3 regions of the Citrobacter sp. FDAARGOS_156 genome follow, and region 1 is predicted to be linked to each of the others. Evidence: predicted binding sites of a transcription regulator. Region 1 holds the regulator's gene; each other region holds the start of a gene.
What was found. The regulator sigma-54, encoded in region 1, starts transcription at its own class of promoters, with help from an activator protein. The targets are predictions, from matches to a motif close to GTTGGCACANNTTTCGCTNT.
Positions count from the first base shown of each region.

Region 1 (8,045 bases):
GCTGAGTAAGCCGCTGTCAGTTCCGGCGTTAACCGCCATGATCAAAAAATACTGGGATACCCGAAACGAAGAGGAGAGCACTGTGACGTCTGAAGAAAGCAGTAAATCGCAAGCGCTGTTAGATATTCCCATGTTGGAACAATACCTCGAACTGGTCGGGCCGAAGCTGATCACCGACGGTCTGGCGGTGTTTGAGAAAATGATGCCAGGATATTTGAGCGTGCTGGAGTCTAATCTGACTGCCCGTGATAAAAAAGGCGTGGTTGAGGAAGGCCATAAAATTAAAGGTGCAGCCGGATCTGTCGGTCTGCGCCACCTGCAACAGTTGGGTCAGCAAATTCAATCACCCGACCTTCCTGCCTGGGAAGATAACGTGGCTGAATGGATTGAAGAGATGAAGCAGGAGTGGCAGCACGATGTGGCGGTGTTAAGAGCCTGGGTTGCGAGCGTGGAAAAAAAATGACCCCGGCTTGACCGGGGTGCGCGAATACTGCGCCAACACCAGGGAAATCGTGGCTGCGCCGTAAATTATTATCATTGTTTACAAGGGCGCAGCCCTAATTTTCAGGCCGCACGCAGTTAAGATAGCAAATCTTAAATAATTTGTTACATGAATCAGTTAAATGTGTGAAGCGTGGCATTCTAATCAGAATTATTAATATGCTTCAGTCAGTTGCGAAAGGAGTATCACGATGAAAAAAGTTGGCGTAGTGCTCAGCGGATGTGGCGTGTATGACGGTGCAGAAATTCACGAAGCCGTACTCACGCTGCTGGCTATTGCCCGCAATGGCGCTCAAGCTATCTGCTTTGCCCCAGATAAACAGCAGGCGGATGTGATTAATCATCTGACGGGCGAGCCGATGCCGGAAACGCGCAATGTCCTGATTGAAGCTGCGCGTATTACGCGTGGTGATATTCGTCCCCTGGCCCAGGCGGTCGCAACGGAGCTGGATGCGCTAATTGTGCCTGGCGGGTTTGGCGCAGCAAAAAATCTGAGCAATTTTGCCAGCCAGGGCAGTGAGTGTCGGATTGATAGCGACTTAGCTGCTCTGGCGAAGGCGCTGCATCAGGCCGGTAAACCTCTTGGATTCATGTGTATTGCTCCTGCTATGTTACCTAAGATTTTTGACTTCCCGCTGCGTCTGACCATTGGCACTGACATCGATACAGCGGAAGTACTGGAAGAGATGGGCGCTGAACATGTGCCTTGCCCGGTCGATGACATTGTGGTTGATGAAGATAATAAAGTTGTCACCACGCCTGCTTACATGCTGGCGCAGGATATCGCTCAGGCGGCGAGTGGGATCGACAAACTGGTCTCGCGTGTTCTGGTACTGGCTGAATGAGAAAAGGGGCTACCGCCTTTCTGCGACGTCTGCTTCTGCGGGCGGTTATTGTCCTCGCCGTGTTTTGGGGCGGGGGTATAGCGCTCTTCAGCGTGATGCCCGTTCCTTTCTCAGCGGTCATGATTGAGCGGCAGCTTGGTGCCTGGATACAGGGTAATTTCGGCTATGTGGCGCATTCTGACTGGGTCAGTATGGATGAGATATCACCGTGGATGGGGCTGGCGGTCATTGCCGCTGAGGACCAGAAATTTCCCGATCACTGGGGATTTGATGTCTCAGCGATAGAGAAAGCGCTGGCGCATAACGAACGTAATGAAAACCGTATTCGGGGCGCTTCGACGTTATCGCAACAAACGGCAAAAAACCTCTTTTTGTGGGATGGGCGTAGCTGGGTGCGCAAAGGGCTCGAGGCCGGGTTAACGCTTGGGATAGAAACCGTCTGGAGCAAGAAACGAATCCTGACGGTTTATTTGAATATTGCGGAGTTTGGCGATGGAGTATTCGGTGTAGAGGCTGCATCACAGCGCTATTTCCATAAACCCGCCAGCCGTCTTAGCCCGTCTGAAGCGGCATTGCTGGCGGCGGTGCTGCCCAATCCGTTACGTTTTAAGGCGAGTGCGCCTTCCGGCTATGTACGCAGTCGTCAGGCGTGGATCATGCGCCAAATGCGCCAGCTGGGCGGTGAGTCGTTTATGCGTGAAAATAAGCTGTATTAGTCGATGCTGCCCTAATCTTCATCAAACCCCGAATTAAACAGCGCAATCACGGCTGCCAGAGCCTCAACCTCCTGCGGACCTGTGGCTTCAACTTCTATCTGGCGTCCTTTGGCGGAATCCAGCATCAGCAGAGCGATAACACTGTTTGCCTCGGCTTCCGTCCCTTCATCATTACGCAGCAGAACTTCTGCTTCAAAACCCTGCATTAGCTCAAACAGTTTCATTGCCGGCCGGGCATGCATGCCCAGCTTATTCGTGATTTCAACAGTTTGCTTCACGGTCATGATTTGCGTTTTTCCAACGTACGATGGCGTGACTGCACGTTTTTACCGCGTGAGCGGAAGTAGTCTGCCAGTTGCTCTGCAATATACACCGAACGGTGTTTCCCGCCGGTACAGCCGATGGCTACAGTGAGGTAGCTGCGGTTGTTGGTCTCCAGCATGGGTAACCATAGCTCAAGATAGCTGCGAGTCTGGTAGATAAAATTGTGTACTTCTGTGTGTCTGTCGAGGAAGGCCGCGACGGGCCTGTCCAGACCGGTCATCGGACGTAGCTTTGGATCCCAGTGCGGGTTAGGCAGGAAACGGACATCAAAGACGTAATCCGCATCAATAGGGATTCCGTGTTTAAAGCCAAAGGACTCAAATACCATCGTTAATTCACGTTCACGTTTGCCCAGCAGTCGGGTACGTAACATTTCCGCCAGCTCGTGCACAGACATTTCAGAGGTGTCTACGATCAGGTCAGCGCGTGAACGCAACGGCTCCAGTAAATCGCTTTCTTTATCGATAGCGCTTTCCAGAGACAAGTTCTTGCTGGACAGCGGGTGTAAACGGCGCGTATCGCTGTAGCGGCGAATCAGCGTGTTACGGTCGGCATCAAGAAACAGCAGTTGCGGTGAGAAGCCTTCAGGCAGGTTACTCATGGCCTGCTCAAAAATCTCCGGGGATTCGGGCATATTGCGCACATCAATGCTGACAGCCGCAGATATCTGGCGATCGGCGAGGGTTCGAGCCAGTTCGGGCAACAACACGACGGGAAGGTTATCCACGCAGTAAAAACCCATATCTTCCAGCGCACGCAGGGCGACAGACTTACCTGACCCTGAACGACCGCTGACGATCATCAGTACCATGTACTGTTTCTCCTCACAACGACAGAAAAGGATGCCATTGGGTTGTTATGCTTCATCCTGTCCACCTTCGGTGTCAGTGATGATTTGATACAACTCCTGGTCACTCTGTGCGGCGCGCAGGCGACGACAGATGGTTTTATCTGCCAGGCGTTTGGCAACCAGTGACAATGTATGCAAATGCGTCTTGGTTTGGTCCGCCGGGACCAGCAGGGCGAAAAGCAGATCGACGGGTTGATTATCAATGGCATCGAACGCGATTGGCGTTTCAAGTTGAACAAATACACCAACTGCACGCAGGGTGTCTTCTTCCAGCTTTCCATGCGGAATGGCAATACCATTGCCAATACCGGTACTGCCCATTTTTTCGCGCGTCAGAATGGCTTCAAATACCACCTGAGGAGGCAAGCTGAGTTGTTTGGCCGCCAGTTCACTGATGATTTCCAGTGCGCGTTTCTTGCTTTGGCAGTGAACGGCCGCGCGCGTACATTCCTGGTTAAGAACATTGCTCAGTTGTAGAGTCGTATCGTTATTTGTCATAATTTCACCTAAGCGCTAACTGTACAAATGGCCCGTTGTGCTGCACAACAGGCCGTCCTGCACCCGCTAACTGCCCGGACAAGTTAGTGCTGTTTCAGTTTATCTTTATGTTTTGTTAACTGCCGAGCCAGTTTATCAATTAAACCGTCAATGGCGGCGTACATATCCTGACCTTCCGCGCTGGCATGAATTTCGCCACCGTTCACATGCAGTGTTGCATCCGAGATGTGTGTGACCTTCTCCACTTTCAACACAATATAGACCTGATTAATCCGGTCGAAATATTGCTCAAGCTTGGCAAACTTTGTGGTGACAAAGTCGCGCAGGGCCTCAGTGATTTCGACGTTATTTCCAGTGATGTTGAGCTGCATAGTGTCTTCCTTATCGGTTGGGTCAAACCAGCTGTTTGCGCTGGTTAGACGGCGGAATGGATAAAGACTCTCGGTACTTCGCAACGGTGCGGCGTGCCACCATGATACCTTGTTCTGACAGCATAGAGGTTAACTTGCTGTCACTCAGCGGTTTCGCGGGGTTTTCCGCAGCAATTAATTTCTTCACCAATGCGCGGATAGCTGTAGAAGAGGCTTCGCCTCCACCTTCAGTGTTAACGTGACTGGAGAAGAAATACTTCAATTCAAAAATGCCGCGCGGACTGTGCAGATACTTTTGCGTGGTCACTCGGGAAATGGTCGATTCATGCATCTCGACGGCCTGGGCGATATCGGCCAGAACCATCGGTTTCATATACTCTTCGCCTTGCTCAAAGAAGGCTTGCTGTTGCTCAACGATACAGCGGCTAACGCGCAATAGCGTGTCATTGCGGCTTTCCAGACTTTTAATCAGCCATTTTGCATCCTGCAGGTTGCTACGAATGAACTGGCTGTCAGCATCATTGCGCGCGTTATTGCACAGGGCGGCGTAGTGTTGGTTAATCTGTAAACGCGGAATGCTGTCACTGTTGAGTTCGACTACCCAGCGATCGTTATGCTTACGCACCAGCACATCCGGGATGACGTACTCTGGTTCACCGGTCTGGATAGATTGTCCAGGTCTTGGGTCAAGCGACTGGATAAGATTGACGGCTTCTTTCAGCACATCTTCTTTCAGTCGGGTTACGCGCATCAGGGTGCGGAAGTCGTGGTTGGCGAGCAGATCAAGGTGATCGCTGATGATCAGGCGTGCTTCTTCCAGCCACGGCGTGACTTTATCAAACTGTGAAAGTTGGATCAGTAAGCAGTCGCGGAGATCTTTTGCCGCCACGCCCACGGGATCAAAACGCTGAACGCGTTTAAGCACGGCTTCGATTTCATCGATACCGATGTCGTCATCGCCCATGCTGTCGAGAATGTCGTCCAGCGTGACGGTGAGATAGCCCGTTTCGTCGACTGCATCCACAATTGACGTGGCAATAGCACGATCGGTATCTGAGAATGGGGTCAGTTCCACCTGCCACATCAGGTAATCTTGCAGCGATTGCGTGGTTTCACCCTGATACACAGGCAGTTCGTCGTCAATGTAATCCCCGCTGGTGCCAGACGGCGTCCCTGCGGTGTAAATCTCATCCCAACTGGCATCCAGCGGCAGCTCTTCTGGCATCTCTTTTTGTTCGAGTGCGTCAGCCGTATCGAGGGATTCGCTATCCTGCTTTTCCTGGGTATCAATTTCGTCGTGAAGATCGGTTTGCTCGAGCAGTGGGTTACTTTCCAGCGCTTGCTGAAGTTCTTGCTGAAGTTCCAGCGTGGACAACTGCAACAGACGGATAGCCTGTTGTAGCTGAGGCGTCATCGCCAGTTGTTGGCTAAGCCTGAGTTGCAAACCTTGCTTCATGTTCAGAGTTGTTGTCTCCTGCGGTGACGTGAAGTCTACTACCCTATCAGAGTCTGAAGTCTTCCCCAAGGTATACGCGTTTAACGTGCTCGTCCTGCAGGATTTCTGTCGGCGTACCGTGTGCGATCAGGTGTCCCTGGCTCACAATGTAGGCGCGCTCACAAACAGCCAGCGTTTCGCGCACGTTATGGTCGGTAATCAGCACGCCAAGCCCGCTGTCGCGCAGGTGTTCAATAATACGTTTGATATCAATGACGGAAATTGGGTCAACACCGGCAAAGGGTTCATCCAACAGGATAAATTTAGGATTAGCGGCCAGTGCGCGGGCGATCTCCACACGGCGGCGTTCCCCACCGGAGAGTGCCTGTCCAAGGCTGTCACGCAGATGTTCGATATGGAATTCTTCCATCAGCTCATTGGCGCGATCTTCACGCTGCTCGCTGGAAAGATCGTCACGAATTTGCAGTACCGCCATCAGGTTATCAAATACGCTCAGGCGACGAAAAATAGAGGCTTCCTGCGGTAAGTAGCCGATACCGCGACGGGCACGCGCATGCAGGGGTAACAGACTGATATCTTCGTCATCAATGATAATGTTGCCCGCATCGCGCGGGACAATGCCGACAACCATGTAAAAGGTTGTTGTTTTGCCCGCACCGTTAGGGCCGAGCAGACCGACGATCTCCCCGGAGTTGACGGTCAGGCTGACATCTTCCACCACACGACGGCCTTTGTAGGCTTTTGCAAGATTCTTTGCAGTTAATGTTGCCATAACGAATCAGTTACCTTTTTTCTCTGCCGGAGCCTTGGTCTTGTTTTTGTCCTGCAATTGCGACGGAACCAGAACGGTGGTGACGCGTTTGCCTTTCTCACTGAAGGCCTGCATTTTCTGTTCTTTTACCAGATAGGTGATCTTATCGCCCGTGATGTTGCTATCGAGTTGTTCCAGATAAGCCTTACCGGTAAGGACGACGAAATCTTTTGCCAGCTCATAGTGCATCTGTGAGGCGCGGCCTTTAACCGGTTTACCATTGTCCTGCATCTGGTAAAAGGTCGCCGGATTGCCATAACCGTCAATCACTTCTTTACCGTCTTCACCGCCCGGACGCGTGACGACGACCTTATCGGCATTAATTTTGATCGTGCCCTGAGTCACGATGACATTGCCGGTAAACGTCACCACGTTGCCCTGCATATCCAGAGACTGCTGGTCCGATTCAATGTGGATCGGCTGCTCGGTATCGCCAGTGACGGCGAATGCCGGAATGCTGGCGGCCAGAAGTGAGCTGGCAAGCACAAGATTAAGGCTGAGTTTGTTTGTTTTGGATTTCATATGAGGTTCTAACCTTTTCAATCAGCTCGGCGTTCTTGCTGCGTAAGTTGCCGCGCATCTTCAGTCCGCTGGAGTTAAATGTTGTTCCATACAACGTGACCAGATCATCGGAAGTGACATCTTGCGTCACAAGGTTGATCTGCGCGTTATCGGTAGTAATTCTGCGTAGTTGAGAGTCAGGCACCAGCGCGTTAACCTCAACATGGCCATACAGGTACAGCATCCGATCGTTGGTCAATTTGGCTTTATCGGCCTTGATTGACCAGGTCGGTACTTTGTCCTTATCAAACGTGGTTAACACCGGTTGAGTGAACCACGAAACTGCTTGATCTGAATAATATTCAACGTGTTGCGCGATCAAATGATAGCTCAGCGCGCCCTCAGGGCTGTACACGACGGTGTCGGTATGCTCGCTCTTATAGGTTGGCTCGTTGTTATTAACGACAACCTGAGCGGTGTCGTCTTTGTCTGCCAGGTTAATACCAATCATCACAAGGACAGCCAGCGACAGTAGAATGATAACCCAACGTCTGGTTTTGCTCATATCGATTGCCCTTTGGCCTCATCCAGTTTGCCCTGCGCCAGCAGTAATAAGTCGCAGACTTCGCGCACTGCGCCGCGTCCCCCGTCGATACGGGTGACGTAATCGGCCCGCGGGATCAGCAACGGATGAGCATCCGCTACCGCTACGCTTAATCCCACTTTTGCCATCACCGGCCAGTCGATCAGATCATCGCCAACATACGCCACATTCTCAGGCGCGATCGCCAGTTTGCTAAGCAGATCGCCAAAGGCAACCAGTTTGTCCGACTGCCCCTGATACAGATGTGTGATCCCTAATGTGGCACAGCGATCTTCTACAAGTTTAGCCTTTCGTCCGGTAATAATGGCAACCTCAATGCCGGAAGTGAGCGCGCAGCGAATTCCGTAGCCATCGCGGACGTTAAACGCCTTCAGCTCTTCACCGTTGTTGCCCATATAAATCAGACCATCAGACAGTACGCCATCCACATCAAGGATCAGCAGACGGATGTTTTCTGCCCTGGTGATGACGTCAGTGCTGACGGGTCCATAACAGGTCGCAAGCGACGCACCTGCTTTACTCATTTTCTTTATCCTTGAGTTTCTTACACTACACCTGCACGCAGCAG
Region 1 is NZ_CP014030.2:4,447,217-4,455,261, reverse strand. It holds gene arcB (aerobic respiration two-component sensor histidine kinase ArcB) at 1-463, shown strand, start outside; gene elbB (isoprenoid biosynthesis glyoxalase ElbB) at 693-1,346, shown strand; gene mtgA (monofunctional biosynthetic peptidoglycan transglycosylase) at 1,343-2,062, shown strand; gene npr (PTS phosphocarrier protein NPr) at 2,074-2,346, opposite strand; gene rapZ (RNase adapter RapZ) at 2,343-3,197, opposite strand; gene ptsN (PTS IIA-like nitrogen regulatory protein PtsN) at 3,243-3,734, opposite strand; gene hpf (ribosome hibernation promoting factor) at 3,818-4,105, opposite strand; gene rpoN (RNA polymerase factor sigma-54) at 4,128-5,561, opposite strand; gene lptB (LPS export ABC transporter ATP-binding protein) at 5,608-6,333, opposite strand; gene lptA (lipopolysaccharide ABC transporter substrate-binding protein LptA) at 6,340-6,894, opposite strand; gene lptC (LPS export ABC transporter periplasmic protein LptC) at 6,863-7,438, opposite strand; gene kdsC (3-deoxy-manno-octulosonate-8-phosphatase KdsC) at 7,435-8,001, opposite strand; gene kdsD (arabinose-5-phosphate isomerase KdsD) at 8,022-8,045, opposite strand, start outside.

Region 2 (8,045 bases), 1.8 Mb from region 1:
TTTGATATCACCGAGGGCGATGTGCGCTTTCATGATATCCCGTTAACTCGCTTGCAACTTGATAGCTGGCGTAGCCGTCTGGCAGTGGTCAGCCAGACACCTTTCTTGTTCTCGGATACGGTCGCCAACAACATAGCGCTTGGACGCCCACAGGCCACACAGGAAGAGATCGAACATGTTGCACGTCTGGCCAGCGTGCATGAGGATATTTTACGTCTTCCGCAAGGCTATGACACCGAAGTGGGTGAACGCGGGGTGATGCTGTCCGGTGGACAAAAACAGCGTATTTCTATCGCCCGAGCGCTGCTGCTGAATGCTGAAATCCTGATTCTTGACGATGCGTTATCGGCGGTGGATGGTCGTACTGAACATCAAATCCTGCATAACCTGCGCCAGTGGGGAGAAGGCAGAACCGTGATAATCAGCGCTCACCGTTTATCTGCGCTGACAGAAGCCAATGAAATTATCGTGATGCAGCACGGACATATTGCTCAGCGTGGCGAACATGATGCGCTGGTGCAGCAACCCGGCTGGTATCGTGATATGTACCGTTATCAGCAACTGGAAGCGGCGCTGTCTGATGCGCCAGAAGTAAACGAGGAGGCGGCTAATGCGTAGTTTTGGGCAGCTATGGCCGACCCTGAAAAGGCTACTGGCGTACGGCTCTCCGTGGCGAAAACAGCTGGCAATTGCGGTGGTCATGCTATGGGTGGCGGCAGCGGCGGAGGTGAGTGGTCCGCTGCTCATCAGCTATTTTATCGACAACATGGTGGCGAAAAACAATCTGCCGCTGGCGATGGTGGCTGGGCTGGTGGCGGCATATGTCGGTCTGCAACTGTTGGCGGCGGGCCTGCATTACGCGCAGTCGTTGTTGTTTAACCAGGCGGCGGTTGGCGTGGTGCAGCAGTTACGTACCGATGTGATGGATGCCGCGCTACGCCAGCCGCTCAGTGCTTTCGATACTCAGCCAGTCGGGCAGCTTATCTCCCGGGTGACTAATGACACCGAAGTGATCCGTGACCTGTATGTGACGGTGGTCGCGACGGTACTGCGCAGCGCCGCCTTAATCGGCGCTATGCTGGTCGCGATGTTCAGCCTTGAGTGGCGGATGGCGCTGGTGGCGATGGCCATATTCCCGGCAGTGCTGGTGGTGATGGTCATTTATCAGCGCTACAGCACCCCCATTGTGCGTCGGGTTCGCGCCTATCTGGCGGATATTAACGATGGCTTTAACGAAGTCATCAACGGCATGAGCGTTATCCAGCAGTTCCGCCAGCAGGCGCGATTTGGCGAGAGAATGGGGGAGGCCAGCCGCTCGCACTATATGGCGCGTATGCAAACCCTGCGACTGGATGGCTTTTTGCTGCGCCCGCTACTGAGCCTTTTCTCGGCGCTGATCCTCTGCGGTTTGCTGATGCTGTTCAGCTTTACCTCTGGCAGCTCCATTGAGGTTGGCGTGCTGTACGCGTTTATCAGCTACCTCGGCCGTTTGAACGAGCCGCTGATCGAGCTGACCACCCAGCAATCAATGCTGCAGCAGGCGGTTGTCGCCGGCGAGCGAGTGTTCGAACTGATGGACGGGCCTCGTCAGCGCTATGGTGAAGATGATCGACCGCTGAAGAGCGGGGACATTGGGGTGGATAACGTTTCATTTGCCTATCGTGACGACAATCTGGTGCTGCAAAACATCAGTCTGTCCGTGCCATCGCGCAGTTTTGTGGCGTTGGTCGGGCATACCGGTAGCGGCAAGAGCACGCTCGCCAGTCTGCTGATGGGGTACTACCCGCTGACGCAGGGGGAAATCCGTCTGGACGGACGACCGCTGTCTTCACTGAGCCACAGTGTGTTACGCCAGGGCGTGGCGATGGTGCAACAGGATCCGGTGGTGATGGCGGATACCTTCCTGGCAAACGTCACGCTGGGTCGTGATATCTCAGAAGAACGGGTGTGGCAGGCGCTGGAAACCGTACAGCTGGCCGAGCTGGCGCGGGGTCTGAGCGAGGGTATTCATACCCGGCTGGGCGAGCAGGGCAATAATCTATCAGTTGGGCAGAAACAGCTGCTGGCGCTGGCGCGGGTATTGGTGGAAACGCCGCAGGTGCTGATTTTGGACGAAGCGACGGCCAGCATTGACTCCGGTACTGAACAGGCTATTCAGCAGGCGTTGGCAGCGGTGCGTGAGCACACCACGCTGGTGGTGATTGCGCATCGGTTATCCACTATTGTCGATGCTGACACTATTCTGGTACTGCACCGGGGACAGGCCGTTGAACGCGGCACGCACCAGCAACTGCTTGCCGCACAGGGCCGCTACTGGCAAATGTATCAACTGCAGTTGGCGGGCGAAGAGCTGGCGGCTAGCGTAAACGAAGATTCGGCAATCGCCTGATGGCGCTGCGTTTATCAGGCCTACAGCCAGAGTGGTTTCGTAAGCCTGAGAAAGCGTTTTCGCCGCCATCCGACAATCAACAATCTGGTGCAAAAATGTAACGCACTATGCACCGTTATAGTGCGTTTTTTCTTTTTCTCTCCTGGCCGTACCCCGTGCGGCTGAATCATCCCGCGTTTTTCATTCCTGGCACATCCCTTGCAATATTCATTTGGTGTATCTGCAGCCACTACTGAATTCTGACTGGAGGGGATCTATGAAGCTGGTTACCGTGGTAATCAAACCGTTCAAACTGGAAGACGTCCGTGAAGCATTGTCGTCTATTGGTATTCAGGGGCTGACCGTCACCGAAGTGAAGGGGTTTGGCCGACAAAAAGGTCATGCCGAGTTGTACCGGGGAGCTGAATACAGCGTCAACTTCTTACCCAAAGTGAAGATTGATGTGGCAATTGCTGATGACCAACTGGATGGCGTAATTGATGTCATCAGTAAGGCCGCCTACACCGGAAAAATTGGCGACGGCAAAATTTTCGTCGCCGAGCTGCAACGCGTGATTCGTATTCGTACCGGCGAAGCCGACGAAGCCGCACTGTAACGTCTGGCACACAGTGATAGGAAACCAAAAAATGAAGATAGCGACGATGAAAACGGGTATTGCTTCACTGGCGCTGCTGCCGGGTCTGGCGATGGCGGCACCGGCGGTTGCAGATAAAGCGGATAACGCTTTTATGATGATCTGTACCGCGCTGGTGCTGTTTATGACTATCCCAGGCATTGCGCTGTTCTATGGCGGTTTGATTCGCGGTAAGAACGTGTTGTCGATGCTGACCCAGGTTACGGTGACATTCGCTCTGGTTTGTATTTTATGGGTGGTTTATGGCTACTCACTGGCCTTTGGCGAAGGAAATAATTTCTTCGGTAACTTCAACTGGGTCATGCTGAAGAATATTGCACTGACGGCGGTCACGGGGAGCTTCTACCAGTACATTCACGTTGCCTTTCAGGGGTCTTTCGCTTGCATTACCGTTGGGCTTATTGTCGGTGCACTGGCTGAGCGCATTCGGTTCTCTGCGGTGCTGATTTTTGTGGTGGTGTGGTTAACGTTGTCGTACATCCCCATTGCCCATATGGTCTGGGGCGGCGGTTTGCTGGCTACTCACGGTGCGCTGGATTTTGCGGGCGGTACGGTAGTACATATCAATGCTGCGATTGCCGGCCTGGTTGGGGCTTATCTGATTGGTAAACGCGTCGGTTTTGGCAAAGAAGCGTTTAAGCCACATAACCTGCCAATGGTCTTTACCGGCACGGCTATTCTCTATATCGGTTGGTTTGGCTTTAACGCTGGCTCCGCGGGTATGGCGAATGAAATTGCCGCGCTGGCCTTCGTCAATACCGTTGTTGCCACCGCGGCCGCCATTCTCGGCTGGATCTTCGGTGAATGGGCGCTGCGTGGCAAACCGTCCCTGCTGGGCGCGTGTTCTGGCGCCATTGCCGGTCTGGTAGGCGTGACACCTGCCTGTGGCTATATCGGTGTCGGCGGCGCGCTGATTATCGGTGTCGCTGCGGGGCTGGCTGGCCTGTGGGGCGTAACCATGCTGAAGCGCTTTCTGCGTGTTGATGACCCGTGTGATGTCTTCGGTGTTCACGGCGTGTGCGGCATTGTCGGCTGCATCCTGACCGGCGTTTTCGCGGCCAGCTCTCTGGGCGGCGTAGGCTTTGCCGAAGGCGTTACCATGGGGCATCAGTTGCTGGTACAACTGGAAAGCGTGGCGATCACCATTGTCTGGTCCGGTGTGGTGGCTTTCATTGGCTATAAGCTGGCGGACATGACGGTAGGCCTGCGCGTACCGGAGGAGCAGGAGCGCGAAGGTCTGGATGTGAACAGCCACGGCGAGAACGCTTACAACGCTTGATGTTTCAATCTGCCGGATGGCAACGCTTTTGCGTCACCATCCGGTAATTCTCAATTACGATTACGCATTACCCCTTCCTGCACGGTAGAAGCAACCAGCACGCCGTCCTGCGTATAAAACTCCCCGCGAACAAAGCCCCGTGCGCCGGAGGCCGAAGTACTCTCGACGTTATACAGCAGCCACTCATTGATATTAAAAGGACGATGGAACCACATAGAATGGTCGATCGTAGCGATCTGAATCCCTTTTTCCAGAAAACCAATGCCATACGGTTGTAAAGCAACGGGCAGGAAGTTCAGGTCTGAAGCATAACCCAGCAGATACTGATGGACGCGTAGATCGTCCTGCAGCGTGCCGTTAGCGCGGATCCACACCTGGCGAGTCGGGTTGGCAACGTGACCTTTTAACGGATTATGAAATTCCACCGGACGTACTTCCAGCGGGCGGTCGTTGATAAATTTTTCTTTCAACAGCGGCGGCAGCAGGTGAGCGACCGAACGGGCGATCTCAGTTTCTGATTTAAGCTCTTCAGGGCCAGGCGCTGCCGGCATCTCTTTTTGATGCTCAAACCCATCTTCTGGTGCCTGGAAAGAGGCAGTCATATAAAAAATGGGTTTCCCATTCTGGATCGCGGCAACGCGGCGGGCGCTGAAGCTGTTACCATCACGCAGCACTTCGACATCATAGATGATGGGCTTTTGGCTATCGCCCGGACGTAAAAAGTAGCTGTGAAAGGAGTGCACCAGGCGCTCTTCCGGTACGGTTTCTTTTGCGGCATACAGCGCCTGACCGACAACCTGCCCCCCAAAAACCTGACGTAACCCTAAGTCTTCACTTTGGCCCCGAAAGAGTCCTTCTTCAATTTTTTCCAGATTTAACAATGTCAGCAAATTTTTCAGTGCCAGACTCATACGTGCTCTCCAGGTAATAGCGTTCTCGCAGCGAGGTAGGCAGAGTATAACGCAATTTTGAAAGTGGTCCGATGGGTGCAATTGTCTGAATTACTGGCCGATTACAGGCAAAACCAGCTGTCTTGTGCCACACTTAGTCACGTTATGTTTTTGTTAACCACTCTTCTGGCGAGGAAAGTTCTCGCTGGTGCATAGATGATAAGGAGAATTTAATGAAACTCGTGCACATGGTAAGTGGTTTAGCGGTTGCGGTCGCTCTGGCGGCCTGTGCTGATAAAAGCGCGGATATTCAGACACCTGCGCCAAGCCCTAATACGTCAATTGCTGACACACAGTCAAAAATTCAACAGCCGAATGTGTCTGGTACGGTATGGATCCGCCAGAAAGTTGCCTTACCGCCGGATGCCGTGCTGACCGTAACACTGTCAGATGCATCGCTTGCCGATGCACCGTCAAAAGTGCTGTCGCAAAAAGTTGTACGTACCGAGGGTAAACAAGCACCATTCAGCTTCGTACTCCCGTTTAACCCGGCAGATATTCAGCCGAACGCCCGTATTCTGCTGAGTGCGGCGATTACGGTGAATGATAAACTGGTCTTTATTACTGATACCGTCCAGACGGTGATCAATCAGGGAGGGACTAAAGCCGACCTGACCCTGGTCCCGGTCCAGCAGACGGCTGTTCCAGTACAGGCGAGTGGTGGTGCCGCGACAACGGTACCGTCAACGTCACCCACACAGGTGAATCCGTCTTCCGCCGTTCCTGCCCCGACACAGTACTAAGGGCATTCTAACCCTCTCCATCCGGAGGGGGTTAGTACACCCAGCGATAGCGCTGTAAATCGATTTGTCCACTCCCTGAAACCACAATACCTTCCGCCAGCAACGCCTGACGCTGTCGTTGTAGGTCTGGACCTGTAAGCGAAATGGCACCATGACGATTAACCACCCGATGCCAGGGCAAAGTGCTGCCTTCGGGGAGACGCTTAAGCACGCCGCCTACCTGGCGAGCAGCACGCGGTGAGCCAGCAAGCCTGGCGACATCGCCATAGGTGGTGACGAATCCTTCGGGGATTGAGGCAACGATTTGCCAGACGCGTTGAGGGAAAGAGTCTTGTATATCCATCGTTTTTTCCTGCGCTAATCCTCCAGCGTAATCCCGAATGACGAGGTAGTGAAGCTTCATTGCACAAGAAAACAGCATCCGGTGCTGGATGGGTTGCAATTACCGGGTGCAGCAGTGATAATGCGCCTGCGCGTTGGTTGACAACGCTCTCAATGGGGGCTCTGTTGGTTCTCCCGCAACGCTACTCTGTTCACCAGGTCAGGTCCGGAAGGAAGCAGCCAGGGCAGATGACGTGTGTGCCGGGATGTAGCTGGCAGGGCCCCCACCCAATTCTGCCGTCCGGCAATCTCAATTCTTCTCATCTTCTTTTCTTTGTCATCGTATTGTCATTTTATTGTCATCAAATGCTGTCAATGTGTTTCGGGGATGTTATTTGATGCTTTTGCCGCTGCCATCGCGCTGTAACGACATGGTCTTACATCCGGTGTGTTTTGGCTGACCACAAGGATTTTCTACGATGTCGACCGCTGTATTGAATGTCAAAATTGATGAGGCGCTAAAAGAAAAACTGCGTCACTACGCTGAAGTGAATAATGAGAACCTAAGTATCTCGACGGAAAAATTGCTACTTATCGCGTTTTCCGCCATTGAAGAGGCGGGAGTCTCCGCTGATGATATTGATAGCCAGCATACGGAAGAATCCGTGGTTGAAGCACTGACTCCTAAAGAAATCAAAGCATTGCGCAGATTACTGAAGAAGAAAAAATGAAACAACAACCGCTCTCAACCGCCTGTAATTATGGCGAAGCCTGTGAATTGCTACGTTCCGGTTATGTGAAACATGTTCGTCTGAGCTGGAATGTCGGTAGCGATGAGTTTTTCCGTATTGCTTCTGACTGGTGCGATGCCGGGGCGAAAATTAAGAAAGACGGCGAGAATTTTGTGATTTCCCTGAAGGGGTTCCCGGTTCCTCCTCAGCGGTAATAATGCCCAGACATCCTCGTCCATCACGGTATTCCAGGACGAGTCTTTTGACTCGTCGCTTAGATTATTTTGCGCATTTTCCCGTGACTTGCCTGTAAACGCAGATTATCCCAAATGGGTTGCAACGTCCGGAAAGCCGAGCGCATTGTGTCATCGGGCAGAGCAAAGGGCATACGCAAAAAGCGATCGAATGCGCCATCCAGGCCGAAGCGCGTCCCGGTACCCAACTGAATACCTGCACTTTCGGCACGGGTGGCAAAGAGCGTTGCCAGCGTATCGGGTAATTCAACCCAGAAAGAGAGTCCCCCCTGTGGTTGAGTAAACTGCCACTCCGGGAAATGTGTCTTCATCAGGTCATGGCACAGATCGCGCCGGGTGGTGAGCAATTGCCGTCTGTCGGGAAGAAAATCGGCCGCATTGTCCAGCAACCAACCCGTGGCAAGCTGTTCAAGCACTGGTGATCCTAAATCAAATGTGTCGCGAGTCTGTACCAGCGCGGCAATAGTACGTGACGAGGCCCGAATCCATCCCAGACGCAGACCTCCCCAGAAGCTTTTCCCTGCCGATCCCAGCAGGATCACCGGCGCATCGCGATTGAATGCAGCAAGTGGAGGCGGAGGCGGGGCGTCATACCACAGGTTCACCATGGTCTCATCGACCACCAGCGTGGTGCAGGTTCTTTCCGCAATATCCGCCACAACCTGGCGAGTTTCGGCGTCCATACAGCGCCCGGTCGGGTTGTGAAAGTCCGGCATCAGATAGGCCATTCTCGGGGCTGTTTGC
Region 2 is NZ_CP014030.2:1,502,235-1,510,279, forward strand. It holds gene AL515_RS07270 (SmdA family multidrug ABC transporter permease/ATP-binding protein) at 1-618, shown strand, start outside; gene AL515_RS07275 (SmdB family multidrug efflux ABC transporter permease/ATP-binding protein) at 611-2,389, shown strand; gene glnK (P-II family nitrogen regulator) at 2,646-2,984, shown strand; gene amtB (ammonium transporter AmtB) at 3,016-4,302, shown strand; gene tesB (acyl-CoA thioesterase II) at 4,353-5,213, opposite strand; gene AL515_RS07300 (YbaY family lipoprotein) at 5,426-5,995, shown strand; gene AL515_RS07305 (MGMT family protein) at 6,027-6,416, opposite strand; RNA gene ffs (signal recognition particle sRNA small type) at 6,501-6,597, shown strand; gene AL515_RS07315 (hypothetical protein) at 6,796-7,047, shown strand; gene AL515_RS07320 (hypothetical protein) at 7,044-7,262, shown strand; gene yczR (MocR-like transcription factor YczR) at 7,322-8,045, opposite strand, start outside.
Region 2: a site for sigma-54 is predicted at 2,575-2,594, ahead of glnK (P-II family nitrogen regulator). Genes of this name have one in related genera too.

Region 3 (8,045 bases), 570 kb from region 1:
GCCCGGCGGGACCTTTCGCAAAAAATCTGCGTCATTTCACGGTCAGCTGGCAGAAAACGCCTTTGAGCAGTTCAGCTTTGATAAACTCTTCATGGGCACCGACGGCATTGACCTCAATGCCGGCGTGACCACTTTTAATGAGGTGTTTAGCGTCAGTAAAGCGATGTGTAATGCCGCTCGCGAAGTGATTCTGATGGCTGACTCGTCAAAATTTGGGCGCAAAAGCCCTAATGTTGTATGCAGTCTGGAAAGCGTCGACAAGCTGATTACCGATGCGGGTATCGACCCTGCATTTCGTCAGGCGCTGGAAGCAAAAGGGATTGAAGTGATCATAACCGGAGAAACCAATGAGTGATGCACTACTGAACGCGGGCCGTCAGACGTTAATGCTGGAGCTACAGGAAGCCAGCCGACTGCCAGAACGACTGGGCGATGATTTTGTCCGCGCTGCCAATACTATCATCCACTGTGAAGGCAAAGTGATTGTTTCCGGGATTGGCAAATCCGGCCATATTGGCAAAAAAATTGCGGCAACCCTCGCCAGCACCGGCACCCCCGCCTTTTTTGTGCATCCGGCAGAAGCGCTGCACGGCGACTTAGGCATGATTGAAAGCCGCGATGTCATGCTGTTTATCTCCTACTCCGGCGGGGCTAAAGAGCTGGATCTCATCATCCCACGCCTGGAAGACAAATCCGTCGCCCTGCTGGCAATGACCGGAAAACCGACCTCACCGTTGGGCCTGGCCGCCAAAGCCGTGCTGGATATTTCTGTTGAGCGCGAAGCCTGTCCGATGCGCCTGGCGCCGACCTCCAGCACCGTTAACACGCTGATGATGGGCGACGCGCTGGCCATCGCCGTGATGCAGGCGCGCGGCTTTAACGAAGAAGATTTCGCCCGCTCGCATCCGGCGGGTGCGCTGGGCGCTCGTCTGTTAAATAAAGTGCATCATCTGATGCGCCGCGACGATGCCATCCCGCAGGTGACGCTTACCACCAGCGTCATGGACGCGATGCTGGAACTCAGCCGCACGGGTCTTGGCCTGGTCGCGGTCTGCGACGACCAGTCACTGGTGAAAGGGGTCTTTACCGACGGCGACCTGCGCCGCTGGCTGGTTGGCGGCGGAGCGCTCACCACTCAGGTTAGCGAAGCAATGACCCAGAATGGCATTACGCTGCAGGCGCAGAGCCGTGCGATTGACGCCAAAGAGATCCTGATGAAGCGCAAAATCACTGCCGCACCAGTGGTAGATGAAAACGGTAAACTCACCGGTGCTATCAACCTGCAGGATTTCTATCAGGCCGGTATTATCTAATCCTTCAGCCCCAGACGCTTCGCCAGCCGGTGCAGGTTGGCGACGTCTGTTTCCAGCGCCCGCGCACTTGCCGCCCAACTATGGTTATTTTGCGCCAGTGCCCGGCGGATCATCTCCCGCTGGAACGACTCTGTTGCTTCACGCAGGTTGTGATGCTGTGGGATCTCCGCAACAACTTCCGCCGCCGGTGTTACTGGCGCTTCATCCTGCAGGGCAAAATGCTGCGCCTCCAGCACCACTTCATCCCCTGCCCTGGTGGCTCTTGCCAGAACGACCGCGCGGTGAATGGCATGTTCCAGTTCACGCACGTTCCCGGGCCAGGCGTAGCTCAACAGATGACTACGCGCACCGGGGCTTAACACCACGCGGGACAGTCCCAGCCGCAGCCGACATTGCTCGCAAAAATAGCCTGCCAGCAGCACCACGTCTTCGCCGCGTTCACGAAGAGGCGGTACCGAAAGGGGAAAGACGCTCAGCCGGTGGAACAAATCCGCACGGAAATTCCCGGCCAACACCTCTTCGCGTAAATCACGGTTCGTCGCCGCCAGCACTCGCACATCCACGCGCAAGCTGCGATCGTCACCCACGCGCTGAATATCGCCGTACTGCAATACGCGCAGCAGCTTAGCCTGTAGCGCCAGCGAGAGTTCACCTATCTCGTCGAGAAATAGCGTCCCATTGTCGGCCATTTCAAACTTACCGCTACGATTGCTGATAGCCCCGGTAAACGCGCCTTTTACGTGACCAAACAGTTCGCTTTCGGCAACGCTTTCCGGCAACGCCGCGCAGTTCAGATACACCAGTGGATTCACCGCGCGCGGCGAACCTTCATGGATAGCTTTAGCCACCAGCTCCTTCCCGGTCCCTGTTTCGCCGCTAATCAGTACGTTGAGATCGGACCCCGCCACAATCTCAATCTCTTTTTTCAACTGCATCATATTGGGCGACAGGCCAATCATCTGGGTTTCCGTCACCTGCTCAAAGTTGGTTGACGAACCTGGCAGCATATTCTGGCTTTCCAGCTGTTCAATCAGCAGCGCATTGCTCAATGCGCCAGCCGCCAGTGCGGCAATCAGCCTAAGCTCCTCATCGCTGAAAACATCGAACTGATCGGGCTCCATGCCATCCAGCGTTAACGCGCCAATCAAATTTTGACCGGCGAACAGCGGTAAGCCAATGCAGGCATGCACTTTCAGACTCTCCTGCCCCGGAATCAGACCATCATACGGGTCGGGCAAATCGCTGTCGGCAGGAAAACGTACCACGTCCCCGGCGCGGGCAATCGCCTCCAGACGCGGATGCCCTTCCAGAGTAAAGCGTCTGCCGAGAACATCCTGCGCCAGCCCATCGATCGCCAGCGGAATAAACTGTCGCGACTCGTAGCGCAGCAGTGCCGACGCGTCGCACTCCAGCACCTGACGCAAGGTGGTTATCAGTCGTTGAAAACGGTCCTGATGCCCAATACCGCTTTGTAATTCAATGGCGATGCCCGCCAGCACGTCTACGGAAAAGCTCATGGCTACCTCATTGTCATTTTGACAATTCATATTGTCATATTGACAATAAAACATATAGTCATTTTGACTACCACCTTATAGGTGGAAAAACAACTAATCCTTTAAAATCAAATAAATAAAAAGTTGGCACGCAACCTGCAATTAGCAAAACATCTTTTTTGAAAAACGCTGAATTAATTGAGGTTGCTATGTCTATTCTGGTTAAAAATAACATTCATTGGGTTGGCCAACGTGACTGGGAAGTGCGTGATTTCCACGGAACTGAATACAAAACGCTGCGCGGCAGCAGCTACAACAGCTATCTCATCCGTGAAGAAAAAAATGTCCTGATTGATACCGTAGACCACAAGTTTAGCCGTGAATTCGTGCAGAACCTGCGCAGTGAAATTGACCTCGCGGATATCGACTACATCATCATTAACCATGCAGAAGAAGACCACGCCGGGGCGCTGACCGAGCTGATGTCCTGCATCCCGGACACGCCGATTTACTGCACAGCCAACGCCATTGACTCTATCAACGGGCACCACCATCACCCGGAATGGAACTTTAACGTGGTGAAAACCGGTGATTCGCTGGACATTGGTAACGGCAAGCAGCTGATCTTCGTTGAAACGCCGATGCTGCACTGGCCGGACAGTATGATGACCTACATGACCGGCGATGCGGTGCTGTTCAGTAACGACGCCTTCGGTCAGCACTACTGTGACGAACGCCTGTTTAACGACGAAGTTGACCAGACCGAGCTGTTCGAACAGTGCCAGCGCTACTATGCCAACATCCTGACGCCGTTCAGCCGTCTGGTGACGCCGAAAATTACTGAGATCCTCGGCTTCAACCTGCCGGTCGATATGATTGCCACTTCCCACGGCGTGGTATGGCGCGACAACCCAACACAAATCGTTGAGCTGTACCTGAAATGGGCGGCGGATTATCAGGAAGACCGCATCACCATTTTCTACGACACCATGTCCAACAACACCCGCATGATGGCGGACGCGATTGCCCAGGGCATCAACGAAGTTGACCCGAATGTAGCGGTGAAAATCTTTAACGTCGCCCGTAGCGACAAAAACGAAGTTCTGACCAACGTCTTCCGCTCTAAAGGCGTGCTGGTCGGGACTTCCACAATGAACAACGTGATGATGCCGAAAATCGCCGGTCTGGTGGAAGAGATGACCGGCCTGCGTTTTCGTAACAAGCGTGCCAGCGCCTTTGGTTCACACGGCTGGAGCGGCGGTGCGGTAGACCGTTTGTCCACGCGTTTGCAGGATGCGGGCTTTGAAATGTCCCTGAGCCTGAAGGCCAAATGGCGTCCTGACCTCGATGCGCTGGAACTGTGCCGCCAGCACGGCCGTGAAATCGCGCGTCAGTGGGCGCTGGCTCCATTGCCGGAAACAACCGTGAAAGCCGTCGCCCAGGAAGAAGCCTGTGCCTGTGCCGCTGCGGCTGCCGCCGATCTTGGTCCCAGCATGCAGTGCAGCGTGTGCCAGTGGATTTACGATCCAGCAAAAGGTGAACCGCTGCAGGATGTCGCGCCGGGTACACCGTGGAGCGACGTGCCGGATAACTTCCTGTGCCCGGAATGTTCATTAGGTAAAGACGTCTTTGACGTACTGGCAACGGAGGCAAAATGAGCCACGGAATTGTCATCATTGGTTCGGGCTTTGCCGCCCGCCAGTTAGTCAAAAATATCCGTAAACAGGATGCGGCTGTTCCGCTGACCCTGATTGCCGCGGACAGCATGGATGAGTACAACAAGCCCGATCTCAGCCACGTTATCAGTCAGTCACAGCGTGCAGACGACCTCACCCGCCAGTCGGCGGGGGAGTTTGCCGAACAGTTTAATTTGCGCCTGTTCCCACATACCTGGGTAACCGACATCGACGCCGATGCCCACGTAGTGAAAAGTCAGAACAAGCAGTGGCAGTACGACAAGCTGGTGCTGGCAACGGGGGCTTCAGCCTTTGTACCTCCGGTTAGCGGGCGTGAGTTAATGCTTACATTGAACAGCCAACAAGAGTACCGCGCCTGTGAAACGCAGCTGCGTGACGCCCGGCGGGTACTGATTGTTGGCGGTGGCCTGATTGGTAGCGAACTGGCGATGGATTTCTGTCGTGCAGGTAAAGCGGTGACGCTTATCGACAACGCCGCCAGCATTCTGGCCTCGCTGATGCCGCCGGAAGTCAGCAGTCGCTTACAGCATCATCTGACCGATATGGGTGTCCATCTGCTGCTGAAATCACAGCTTCAGAGTCTGGAGAAAACCAGTACCGGTATTCGCGCCACGCTCGATCGTAGCCGCAACGTCGAAGTCGATGCGGTGATTGCCGCCACCGGCCTGCGCCCGGAAACCGCACTGGCGCGTCGCGCCGGATTGAACATCAATCGTGGCGTCTGCGTCGACAGCTACCTGCAAACCAGCCACCCGGACATTTATGCGCTCGGTGACTGTGCGGAAATTAATGGTCAGGTCCTGCCGTTCCTGCAGCCGATTCAGCTGAGCGCCATGTATCTGGCGAAAAACCTGCTCGGCGGCAATGCGCCATTGAAACTGCCAGCCATGCTGGTAAAAGTCAAAACGCCGGAGTTGCCATTGCATCTGGCAGGGGAAACCCAGCGCCGCGATCTGAACTGGCATATTGCCGCCGAAGCGCAAGGGATGGTCGCCAGAGGGATGAACGACGAAGGCCAGCTGTGTGCCTTCGTCGTCAGTGAAGACCGCATGAAAGAGGCCTTTGCGCTGCTGAAAACGTTGCCCGTGTAAGTCCAGAGTTCCGTTGCTTGATTTATTAACCTCACGCACACGGATGTGCGTTGCCACTTGTCAGTATGCCCCGGCATGTTTTTCTTGCCCCGCCAGTCCCGTAATGCCAGTCAGTTAAGCATTATTGAGAACATGTAATTCCGGCCCAGGGTTCCGTTCACCTCAGCAATGTCATTTCTCTGAGGCTCGGAAACCCGTGAACGTGTAAGGGAGGCTCACCGCCGCCTCCCTTACATCCCAGGCTCCCGGCGGGAAAATCGTCGCTGCGCGATTCATTCGTCTTATGCCGTCTGCCTGTCGGGTCGGGGCCGAGCCTGCGTCCCTGCAGGCCATCCCCTCTGCCCGCATCCCTGCGGGCAGACCCGGTCAGCCGTCAACGCCTCATCGATTTTCAGCCGGACCAGGGTCATCGCTTCAACGCTCTGACTTCCAGCTCAATATGTTTTGCTGTTTAAACAAAAAACGCAAATGGTCAGGTGTGGGCTGGTCCGGCTGAAAATTGCCGACGTGTTTTCGTAAGGCCGGGAGAGCCAGCATGGATGCTGGCTCAGGGCGCGTTTTGCAGGGACGCTACCTCGCGCCCGACCCGGTAGCCTGAAGGAATAAGCGGAGGGAACCACGAAGTGGCAATTTTCCCGCCGGGAGCCGGGATTGTTAAGGGTACGGCGATAGTACCCTTAACACGTTCACGGGGACTATCATTTCAGATATGTGAAAAATTTAAGGTGAACGTAGCAATGCGACGGAGGCAACAGATTCATTACCTCCGGTTCGTTAACTGATAAGCATTACGCCAGTCTCGGGGCTTTTTTATTTTTGCGTCAACACCCGCGCCGCGGCAATCACGCCCTGCCCCAATGACAACCCGCCGTCGCCCGCCGGTAAACGCTGTGGGAACAGTAAGGTAAAATCACGCAGATAAAACGCCAGCCGGGATGACAGTAAGCGGTTATGCATCACGCCGCCGCTGAAGACTAACGTTTTAATTCCGCGCGTTTCGGCCTGCTCACGCATCAGTGTGGCAAACCCACGCGCCAGCGCGTCGTGAAATGCCCACGCTCTTTCAGCAGGGGCGGTCTGCCAGGCCAGCCATTGCTGCCAAAAAGCCGCTAAGTCCAGATGATTGCCATTAAGCGGCACCGTAACAGGGTGATCAACGCCTGCACACTGCGATGCCAGCGCCTCCAGCGCGCAGGCAGCCTCACCTTCATAACTCAACGATTCCGGCGCACAACACAGCGCAGCGGCAACCGCATCAAACAAGCGTCCGCACGACGATGCCAGCGGGGCATTGATTCCCCGCTCGATGGCGCGCGCCAGTACGTTCCAGTTTTGATGTTGCAGCGCCGATGTTTCCGGATAACGCTGCCAGTCAGGAACAAAACGCAGGCACTGCGCGAGCAGATTGCGCCATGGCTGTTTTGCCGCTAAATCGCCGCCCGCCAGCGCTACCGCCGGTAAGCCGCCAAGGTGTTCGCATTCACGGTAGTTGACCCGCAGACATTCGCCGCCCCACAGCACGCCATTTTCCCCCATGCCGATGCCATCCAGCGTCAGGGCAATCACATCGCCGCCGTCGAGCGGCCAGCCGTGCTCGGCCAGGCATGCCGCAGCATGCGCATGATGATGCAGCACCGTTTCGGTTGGCAGATTCATCTCGCTGGCCCACTGGCTGGAAACATAGCCAGGGTGCGCATCATGCACGATACGCTGCGGCGTAAAGTCATAAATGTTCTGGATCAGACGTAACGCATCACACCACTGCTGCTGAATGCCGTCATCACTGAGATCGCCTAAATGCTGGCTGATAACCGCCTGTTCGCCGCGCACCAGGCAGAAAGTATTTTTCAGATCCGCGCCTAAGCACAACATCGGCGGCACGTCACGAAACCCCGGCGGCAGTGCTATCGCATCCGGCACGTAACCCCGGGAGCGGCGCAGTATTTCCCCACTGTCACGCACCACGGAGTCATCCATGCGCTGCATAATTTCACGGTTATGCAGCAGAAAACCATCAGCAATCTCACTTAAATCTTCCAGCGCCTGCGCATTGGTAATAGCAGGTGGCCTGCCGCTAAGATTGCCGGAGGTCATTACCAGCGGACAATTCATCTCTTGTAAGAGCAGATGCTGCAACGGATTCGCTGGCAGCATAACGCCTACTTCCGTTAACCCTGGCGCAATGCCCTCGCTCAATGCAGCGACATAGCGTTTCTGCATCAGCACGATTGGCGCGGCAGGGGTTGTCAGCAAATGACGTGCGGGTTCAGGTAATCCGTCATCAGCAGGCAGCATTACCGCCAGCGGTTTCGCCGGACGGTGTTTACGCAGCCTGAGCAGTGCGACGGCGTCATCATTGCGCGCATCGCACACCAGATGAAAGCCGCCAATGCCTTTCACGGCCACAATGCCGCCCGCTTTCAGCTGTGCCACCGCCGCCTGCAGGGC
Region 3 is NZ_CP014030.2:3,879,305-3,887,349, forward strand. It holds gene srlR (glucitol operon DNA-binding transcriptional repressor SrlR) at 1-355, shown strand, start outside; gene gutQ (arabinose-5-phosphate isomerase GutQ) at 348-1,313, shown strand; gene norR (nitric oxide reductase transcriptional regulator NorR) at 1,310-2,830, opposite strand; gene norV (anaerobic nitric oxide reductase flavorubredoxin) at 3,019-4,467, shown strand; gene norW (NADH:flavorubredoxin reductase NorW) at 4,464-5,597, shown strand; gene hypF (carbamoyltransferase HypF) at 6,408-8,045, opposite strand, start outside.
Region 3: a site for sigma-54 is predicted at 2,953-2,972, ahead of norV (anaerobic nitric oxide reductase flavorubredoxin). Genes of this name have one in related genera too.